3 regions of the Lachnoanaerobaculum sp. Marseille-Q4761 genome follow, and region 1 is predicted to be linked to each of the others. Evidence: predicted binding sites of a transcription regulator. Region 1 holds the regulator's gene; each other region holds the start of a gene.
What was found. The regulator Rex, encoded in region 1, represses fermentation and respiration genes when NADH is low (regulators of the CRP and FNR family bind a similar motif). The targets are predictions, from matches to a motif close to ATTGTTAANTANTTAACAAT.

Region 1 (3,291 bases):
CCTGCTATTATACCGCAGAGTACATCACCGCTTCCGGCTTTTGCCATAGCGGCACTTCCGGATTTATTTATAAAAATATCATCCTTGGCGGCAATAACGCTTTGATGAGATTTAAGTACAACCGTAATTCCATATTTAGAGGCATATTCACCTGCATATTTTACAGGTTCCGATAATATCTCGTCTATTGATATATTTATAAGTCTGGACATCTCTCCGATATGAGGTGTTATAATAACATTGTCGGTATAGTATTTTGTAAGTGTATTGTCAGCGGCAATAATATTTAAAGCGTCGGCATCTATTATCATAGGTACATAGCATTCCGACAATACATATTCGACTATGGTTTTGGCATAATAATCTGTGGAAAGTCCGGGACCTAGTACTACAACACTTGACCAGTCAAGGCATTTTTTTACCTTTCCTATAAAGCCTTCCTTATTTTCAAAGGCTTCTCTCTCATCATATGTTGTAATTATAGCTTCAGGTAAAAGAGTTTGTAAAATTGTTCTGTTTTTATTTACAGTGAATATTCTTACAAGTCCTGCACCCGAGCGATATGCCGCCATTGCACTCAAAAATGCAGCACCGCTCATACCGGTACTGCCTGCAATAACAAGCACATGCCCATAACTTCCCTTATTTGCATTCTTTTTTCTGTCAGGTATATATTTTAATGCAGTTTCATCAAGAACTCTCATATCCTTTTCTCCACATATCAATCCGATTCTATTACCACCATTGCAATAGCAAGTGAATTTGTATTGCTTATAGATACATGAATTTTTCCCACGGCAATACCTTTTAGATGAACATTTGACATATTACATATTCTAATAAAAGGTTTACCATAATCATCTCTAAGCACTTCCAAATCCTTTAGTTTTACACCTCTAAAACCTGTTCCCAATGCCTTTACAAAGGCTTCCTTTACAGCAAAATTTCCTGCCAAAAAGCTGTCTGTATTTCTTGACTTTGCCATTTCTATCTCACTGTAGGTGAAAGCCTTTTTTAAAAAAAAATCTTTTTTTATTGCTCTTGATATTCTATCTATTTCTATTATATCGGTTCCGATACCTCTAATCATACTTTCCTTCAAAAGGTATTGCATCTACATTACTGACTCTGTATGAAAGTCTCATTAAAGATTCTGAAAGATGCACATTCTCAACTACCACATCATCAGGAACTACAAGATCTGTATGCGCAAAATTCCAAATCGCCTTAATACCTGACTTTATCAGTCTGTCTGCAACCTCCATAGCACGAGTCTTCGGTATGGTAAGTGCGGCAATCTGTATATCATTCTCAGCTATAAATTTTTCGAGATTTTCAAGAGAATATATTCTTGCACCACGAACGGTCTTATTAAACAGATTAGGATCCACATCAAACATTGCTTTAATAAGAAATCCTCTTCTCTCAAAATTTGCATAGTTTGCAATGGCCTTACCTAAATGTCCTGCACCGATTATGATAACATTGTGCTGGCGATCAATACCCAGTATTTTAGCAATCTCATTGTACAGATATCTTACATTATATCCATAACCCTGTTGTCCGAAACCGCCAAAATTATTAAGATCCTGTCTGATTTGAGAAGCCGTAACCTTCATCCTCTCACTCAGTTCCTTGGAGGATATTCTTTCAACACCCTCTTCAGAAAGCTCACCCAAGTATCTGTAGTATCTTGGTAATCTTGATATAACCGCCCTTGATATTTTTCTTTCTTCCATAGTTACTCCGCCTCAGACATTGATTTATGTAAAATAGATAAGAAAAGTAAAATCAAAGTCCGATACAAATGCCCTCAAAAGCATCTGTTTAATCCTTCCTAAATATGCTTAGCAATTCCATTTGTTAAGAATTCTACAATTAGTATATTATCTATTAATATAAATGTCAATACAGATATATATAGTAATATTTTTATATTTTACTCTTCACTTGAGTTATTATATTCTTAATACACATAATGTTTTGTTCCATTTTCCTTGCATTCAAATACATATTTAAGCTATACTAATGTGGATTATAAGACTAAGGAGGCAAATTTTGATTTTAACTGCCACAAATATCTCAAAGTCTTTTGGAAGCAATGAGATAATAAAAGATGCAAACTTTTTAGTCAATGAACATGAAAAAGTTGCTATAGTTGGTGTAAACGGTGCCGGTAAAACCACTCTTTTAAAAATACTTATCGGTGAAGAACATGCCGATAGCGGTAATGTTATACCGGCAAAGGATGCAAAGCTTGGGTATTTACGCCAAATAAATAATGTTGATTCAAAACTAAGTATAATTGATGAATTATACACCGTAATAGAGCATATATTAAGCATGGAAAAAAGAATGCTTGATATGCAGGAGCAGATGCAGCATCTTAGCGGTGAGGCTTTGGAAGAATTATATTCCTCATATACCGCTCTTACACATAATTATGAGCTTATGGACGGATATGCCGCAAAAAGCAAGGTTACGGGTATTTTAAAAGGCTTGGGATTTAATGAAAATGAATTTGACAGAAAAATAAATACTCTCTCGGGTGGTCAAAAGACCAGAGTGTTCCTTGCCAAACTATTACTTGAAGAGCCGGATATTATTTTACTTGACGAGCCTACAAACCACCTGGATTTAAGAAGTATAGAATGGCTTGAGTCCTATCTTTTAAACTATAAGGGTGCGGTAATAATAGTATCTCATGACAGATATTTTCTTGATAAAATAGTAAGTAAGGTCATAGATATAGAAAACAGTGTCGTAACTATGTATAGCGGCAATTATTCCGACTTTTCAGCTAAAAAACAAATGTTGATTGATGCAAAAATGAAGGAGTATTTAAATCAACAGCAGGAAATAAGGCACCAAGAGGCTGTTATCAGTAAGTTAAAGCAATTTAACAGAGAAAAGTCAATAAAAAGAGCTGAAAGCCGTCAAAAACAGCTTGAGAAAATAGAAAGAGTTGAAGCTCCGCAAACTCATATAGAAAATATGCGACTTTCTTTAGATATTTCAAAGGAAAGCGGTAAGGATGTGCTCTCTGTAAACAATCTCTCAAAAAGTTTTGATGAAAAACATCTTTTTTCAAATATAAACTTTGAAATAAAAAGAGGCGAAAGGGTGGCTATAATAGGTGATAACGGAACAGGTAAAACCACTCTTTTAAAAATAATAAACGGTCTTCTATCTCCTGACAGCGGTGAGGTGATTTACGGTTCCAATGTGGTTATAGCATATTATGACCAGGAACATCAGGTACTTCATATGGATAAAACTCTTTTTGACGAG
Region 2 (3,291 bases), on a different contig from region 1:
ACATCAGGCTCAAATGATGTCATTGCCTTTACACCCTCTCTTGCACATTGGAGTGTAGGATCCGGTGTTACATCATAGAAGCAGGCATGTCTTATTCCCATCTCATCAAGCTTATTTGTGATAACCTCTGTATAGCCGTTCTTGTAAAGGAATGTATCTGTTACAATAAATGCCCTCTTCTTATGCATTATATTTCCAAGCTCATCAAGTGCTACCGGCAGACAGCCTCTCTTAAAGTAAACCTTTTCAGGAGTTCTAAGCCACAACATGTTCTCTCTCCTTTGTGCTACAGTTTTTATATTTATCAAATGCTTTACGCCTACATTCTCAGAAACCGAGTTACCGCCCCATGAACCGCAGCCAAGGGTAAGTGAAGGTGCAAGCTTAAAGTTATATAAATCACCGATACCTCCATGAGCTGCCGGAGTATTTACAAGGATTCTACATGTCTTCATTGCTTTTTCATGTATAGCAAGCTTTTCTTTTTGATTGACATCTATATAGATAGCCGATGTATGTCCGTAACCTCCATCCGCTACAAGTCTTTCCGCCTTGGCTATTGCCTCATCAAAGGTCTTTGCCTTATACATTGCAAGTACCGGAGAGAGCTTCTCATGGGCGAATTCCTCACTTATATCAACCGATTCCACCTCACCGATAAGTATTTTGGTACTTTCAGGTACTTTAACACCTGCCATCTCGGCAATCTTAAATGCTGACTGACCTACTATCTTTGCATTTAAAGAACCGCCCACGATAATGGTCTTTCTTACCTTATCTATCTCATCTTTCTTTAGGAAATAACATCCTCTGTATGCAAATTCTTTTTTTACTTCATTATATATGCTGTCCATTACGGTAACCGACTGCTCGGAAGCACATATCATACCGTTATCAAAAGTCTTTGAGTGGATTATTGAATTTACAGCCATCTTGATATCAGCGGTATCATCAATAATTACCGGAGTATTACCGGCACCTACACCTATTGCAGGCTTTCCTGATGAATAAGCCGATTTAACCATTCCCGGTCCGCCTGTCGCAAGTATTATATCAGCCTCATGCATTACCTCATTTGTAAGTTCAAGTGAAGGTACATCTATCCATCCTATTATTCCCTTTGGAGCACCTGCTTCCACTGCCTTTTCCAAAAGCATTTTTGCAGTATAGTTTGTACAATCCTTTGCTCTTGGGTGTGGGCTTATTATAATGGCATTTCTGGTTTTAAGTGCCAGAAGTATTTTAAATATAGCTGTGGATGTCGGATTGGTTGTTGGGATAACCGCAGCTATAACACCTATAGGCTCTGCAATTTTCTTTATTCCGAATATCTTGTCCTCTTCAATCACTCCACAGGTCTTGGTATCCTTATAAGCATTATAAATATACTCAGCCGCATAATGATTTTTGATAACCTTATCCTCTAAAACTCCCATTCCGGTCTCTTCCACCGCCATCTTTGCAAGTGAGAATCTTGCTTTATTGGCTGCCATAGATACCTCATAAAATATTTTATCTACCTGCTCCTGGCTGTAGCTCGCAAATTCTCTCTGCGCCTCTCTCAGCTCTTTCATCTTGATAGTTAAATTGTCGATATTATCCACAATAAAATTCTTATCTGCCATATTTCCTCCGACATCATAAAACAAATATTTTGTTATTTTTTTAACACATTTGTATAATACAATATTGTTATTTTTTTGTCAATACTATATTTAAACTTTGCCTCTCTTCTTATATATACTTTTATATTTCGTATTACTAAGAGATAATAAAAATGTTTAATTCAAAAGAAGCTGTCTGATATTCCTGACAACTTCTTTTTCCATAACTTTATTTTATTGTTATAAAATTTTCGTATACTTTACATTCCATTAATAAAAATTAGCAAAACCTAACTATATGCTAAAAAAATTAGCCTTTTTATTAGGATGAATTCATGCATATTCTACTACCTTATTATATTTTCCTATAGGTACTACCATAGGCTTATTTGAAGTAGGATCAGCTATAACTTTACATTCCAAACCGTATACATCCTTTATCAGCTTTTCAGTTATTACTTTTTCAGGATCACCTTCGGCATAGAGATTGCCTGACTTCAAGGCGAATATATGGTCTGCATAACGTACTGAAAGATTTATATCATGAAGAACCATAACTATCGTTGTCTTTTTACTCCTGTTAAGCTCTCCCAACAAATCAAGTATATCAACCTGATAAGATATATCAAGGAAAGTTGTCGGTTCATCCAGGAAAAGTATATCTGTTTGTTGTGCTAAGGCAAGAGCTATCCAAACTCTTTGTCTTTGTCCACCCGAAAGTTCATCTACCGCCCTATCTCGAAGTTCGATTATACCCATAGTTTCCATCGCTTCATCTATTGCCTTAAAATCATTGGTATCCATACCCTTAAACCACTTACGGTATGGGAAACGTCCGCGACTTATAAGATCATAAACTGTAATACCTTCAGGTACAAGCGGAGACTGCGGCATTAGACCTATTATCTTTGATACTTCTTTGGAATCATACTCTGAAACAGGTTTATTGTCCAAGTAAATATTCCCCGACATTACTTTATTCAGTCTGCAAAATGTTTTAAGAAGAGTTGATTTACCACATCCGTTTGATCCTATAATTACAGATATCTTCCCTTCCGGTATAGTCAGATCAAGCTCTTTTATAATTGCATTTCCATCGTAGCCTGCAACCAAATTTCTGGCTTCCAATATATGTTTTCCCATTAATTAATACCCCTTCTATTCATTCTTATCAGCAAATAAAGCATATATGGTGCTCCTAAAAGTCCTGTAACCACACCCACAGGATAATGCACCGGAAATGCATGAAATGCTACCAGATCAGCTCCTAAAGTAAGTACCGTTCCAACAAGACCGGCGGGTATTAGACTTGACTTTCCCTTTCCTGCAAGACTTGAGGCTATAGGACCTGAAAGAAACGCTACTGACGCTATAGGTCCCGTAACTGAAGTTGCAAAGGAGATAAGAATGACTGCAACCACTATCATAATAGAATAAATAATCCTTGTATTTATTCCCAAAGTTATAGCAAAATCATCTCCAAGCGGTATAATTTCCATATGTCTTGTAAAAGATATCAGAACGAAAGTCAATACTACCACGACTACAATAAGAGCAGGTACATCTTCCATCTGAACTCCATTCAAGCTTCCACTTAACCACTGCATAGTGGAGCCCACATCATATTCTGCCGCTTTTGCCAACAGATAGGAAGTAATCGCCCTTAAAAGTGCTGACACAGCTATAC
Region 3 (3,291 bases), on a different contig from region 1:
TGACAGGTGTGGATGAGAAAAAAATATATATGTTTGATCCATATTATGAGGAGGAGTTCGGTGATGATATCTATACCCACTTTCTTCCTGAGGGGGATGTAAAGCTGGTACTTAATCAGCCGCTAAAATATAATCGTATAGTGCCTTTTGGATATTTCAACAGGGAGCAGGATTTATTATATGCTCTTGGAAAGTTTGAAAACAGGGAGGCGGTAATACTCTACAATAAAAGGACTGAAAAGACACCGGAAAAGACGATAGAGTACTTTATATAAAAATCAATATAAGTATTATAGTATATTAATAAGAGGATAGTAATTAGATGATTAATCAAATTTTGAAAAAAGATGGTCTATCACCGGAACTATTGAGTAGATTATCGTATAAATCTGAATTAGGAATAAATCTAAAAAAGAATCTGCATTATTTTGACAAGAAGATATTAATGGATGAAATATATAATGTAAACGCATGGTATGATTCATGTGATTTGCTTTATAATATTGCTACAGATTATAGGATTAAAAGTATTCAATCCGCAATGCGAAAGTATGATAGATATTTCCCGGATCATCAGGCGAGAAAGGTATTTGATGATTTGTTGGGATTTCGTACTTTATGTGATGATTATAAACCATTGTTAAGTATAGGCAAATTTGATGGTATTAGAATTGCGGATATGTCAAAAGGTAAGGCAAATGATGATGGATATCGGGGAGTACATATATATTTTCAGGAAAGTAATTATCATTATCCGATAGAGATTCAATATAATACGTTTTATGATCGCCAAATAAATAATTGGTTACATAAATATACATATAAGAAAAATTACGATAACAATATAGGTTTTACATTGAGAAAAGAATATGAAAATGGTAAAATCAGAACAGAAAGTGAGTTTAGGGAGGCTTTAGAATATGTGCTATCTTGTTGCAAAGAAGGCTGACGGTATAGGTAGTATAGCGCTACAGACTTCTCATGGGAAACATTTAGTTGATTTCAAAAAAAAGATAATAAAAGAAATGGGCGCTGATAATATACAATTGGTTACTATAAGTAGACCGTCAGCTTATGGAGAGTATGAACCATATAGGTTTGTTGATACAGAGCAGGAATTTGAAGAAAGTGTAAAATCGCTTTAGCAGATACAAATTGTGAAATACTATTTTAATATTATATACGATATAATTCAGGCAGTTGATCTAAGAATCGGCTGCTTTTTATTATTAAAATTATTTGAAAAATAAATTCTATGTGTTAAAATGTTCTATAGCAGTAAATGTTAAAGTTTTGACATTATTTCAAGGCTTAATCAAGTAATGGAGGTTTGTTATGGAACGTTTAAGGATGATGCGTGCACCACTAAAGTATGTACAGGGAAAAGGAGCTCTACTTCAATTTCATAAAGAAATGGAGTATATGGGTAAAAGATGGCTGTTTGTGTGTTCTAAAAGTGGCTACAACAGTTGCCATGAGGATCTTGAAAAGAGCTTTGAGGGAAAAGAAGACTATCGCAGATATGAAGTTTTTGGTGGAATATCAAGTATCAGTGAAATAAAGAAAATGCAGGATATTGTAGAAACGGATAAGATTGATGTAGTTGTTGCGGTAGGCGGAGGTTCGGCAGTAGATGCAGCCAAGGCGACAGCATATTATATGGGCAAGAGGATTGTTATAATACCTACAGTTGCAGCCACAGATGCACCTTGTACGGGACTTTCCGTTATATACAATGATGACGGAAGTTTTAATAAATATCTTTTCTATCCGCAAAATCCGGATGCAGTCTTAGTTGACAGCAGTGTTATAGCCAAGGCACCTGTAAAGTTTTTGATTGCAGGTATGGGTGATGCTCTGGGTACTTACTTTGAGGGTAGGGCTTCACTTCGTACAGAGTCGCCAAGTCTGGAAAGCGGTGGAATTACAAGGGCAGGTATGTCTATTGCAAAGACATGTTATGATACATTGAGAAAATATGGAAAAGCCGCTATAACCGCCTGTGAGAACAATGTAGTGACTCCGGCTTTGGATGCCATTATCGAGGCAACGGTTTATCTTTCAGGTGTAGGTGCGGATAATGTAAACTGTGCGGCGCCACATTCATTTTACAACGGAGTTACTTCATTAGGTGGACATGAGGCATATCATGGCAATTGTGTAGCATTCGGTACTTTGATACAGCTTACACTGGAGTGTGCTGATAAGGCTGAATTTGAGGATATACAGAATTTCTGTCTTGAAGTAGGGCTTCCTATAACACTTTCTGAACTGGGAGATTTTACAGATGAAGAAATCCGTATAATATCTAAAAATGCCTGTGTAAAGGGTGAAACTATACATAACCTTGCAGGTGATGTAACACCTGATGAACTGTATGCGGCTATCATCGCCACTGATGCCTTGGGAAGGGCAAGACTTGGTAAGTGATTTATATATAATGAGTAAAGGTGCTGTCACCAAATAGATATTTAGTCTGTTTGGGGGCAGCTTTTTTGGTTCTTTGTCAAGTATTGGAGTGGGTAGATTTTAAATCCATTTTTTATGCCGAATGAAAAATTATGGTTGTATTTGTTATTTTAGCATTGGCAAAATAACAAATGCCTTTGATTTACAGCTTACAATGCTTTAAAATAAATATTAAAGTAAGTGGTAAAGAAAAAATATATATGAAACCGGTGAGAATCCGGTGGTGGGAGGTAAAATGAAATCAAAGCATGATGTAATAGTAATAAGACCGGGTTTAGTATATTTGTTTTTCAGTTTTATGCCTATAGTTTTAGGGATTACATATTTTTGGGCGCTAGGCAAAGCTTTACCGTCAGATAATCCGGAGACGGACAAGATGGCAAGGTGGATATTGCTATTATTTTTTTTGACTGTCGGATTAGTATCGGGATTATATGCGTTGCTTACCAAGATAAAAATTGACAATGAGAAAATAGAAATAACAAGGTTTCCTCTAAAAAGAAAAGAATATTTTTGGTTTGATATAACTACTGCAAAGATTATAAATGAGGCATTGGCTTACCCATGTGTGATATATACAGCAGAAAAAAGAATAGCAAAAGTACCAAGGGCATATATAGGCTATGAAAAGCTGTTAAATGAGCTGAGCAAAAGAAAAATTATTGAGGAAGATGATTTGTACCGGTCAGCCCGGGCGATGTTGGCATTTGATAAGTTAAAGCTTAGAGATCTCTTTAGAAGGTAGTGGGAATAGGGTTAAAGTATAATAAAAACAGATAGGAGAATAGCATAGAATGAATGATAATAAAAATGGAACTAAAA

Region 2: the regulator Rex is predicted to act here: its motif matches at 1,689-1,708, upstream of adhE (bifunctional acetaldehyde-CoA/alcohol dehydrogenase).
Region 3: the regulator Rex is predicted to act here: its motif matches at 1,282-1,301, upstream of J4O15_RS06930 (glycerol dehydrogenase).

What each region holds. Positions count from the first base shown of each region.
Region 1 is NZ_JAGEKB010000003.1:52,256-55,546, forward strand. It holds gene J4O15_RS11395 (NAD(P)H-hydrate dehydratase) at 1-704, opposite strand, end outside; gene acpS (holo-ACP synthase) at 722-1,090, opposite strand; gene J4O15_RS11405 (redox-sensing transcriptional repressor Rex) at 1,083-1,739, opposite strand; gene J4O15_RS11410 (ABC-F family ATP-binding cassette domain-containing protein) at 2,059-3,291, shown strand, end outside.
Region 2 is NZ_JAGEKB010000001.1:1,541,296-1,544,586, reverse strand. It holds gene adhE (bifunctional acetaldehyde-CoA/alcohol dehydrogenase) at 1-1,625, opposite strand, end outside; gene J4O15_RS07110 (ABC transporter ATP-binding protein) at 1,938-2,747, opposite strand; gene J4O15_RS07105 (FecCD family ABC transporter permease) at 2,747-3,291, opposite strand, start outside.
Region 3 is NZ_JAGEKB010000001.1:1,502,889-1,506,179, forward strand. It holds gene J4O15_RS06915 (peptidase C39) at 1-275, shown strand, start outside; gene J4O15_RS06920 (hypothetical protein) at 323-949, shown strand; gene J4O15_RS06925 (DUF6718 family protein) at 921-1,145, shown strand; gene J4O15_RS06930 (glycerol dehydrogenase) at 1,336-2,430, shown strand; gene J4O15_RS06935 (hypothetical protein) at 2,705-3,214, shown strand; gene J4O15_RS06940 (DUF1643 domain-containing protein) at 3,264-3,291, shown strand, end outside.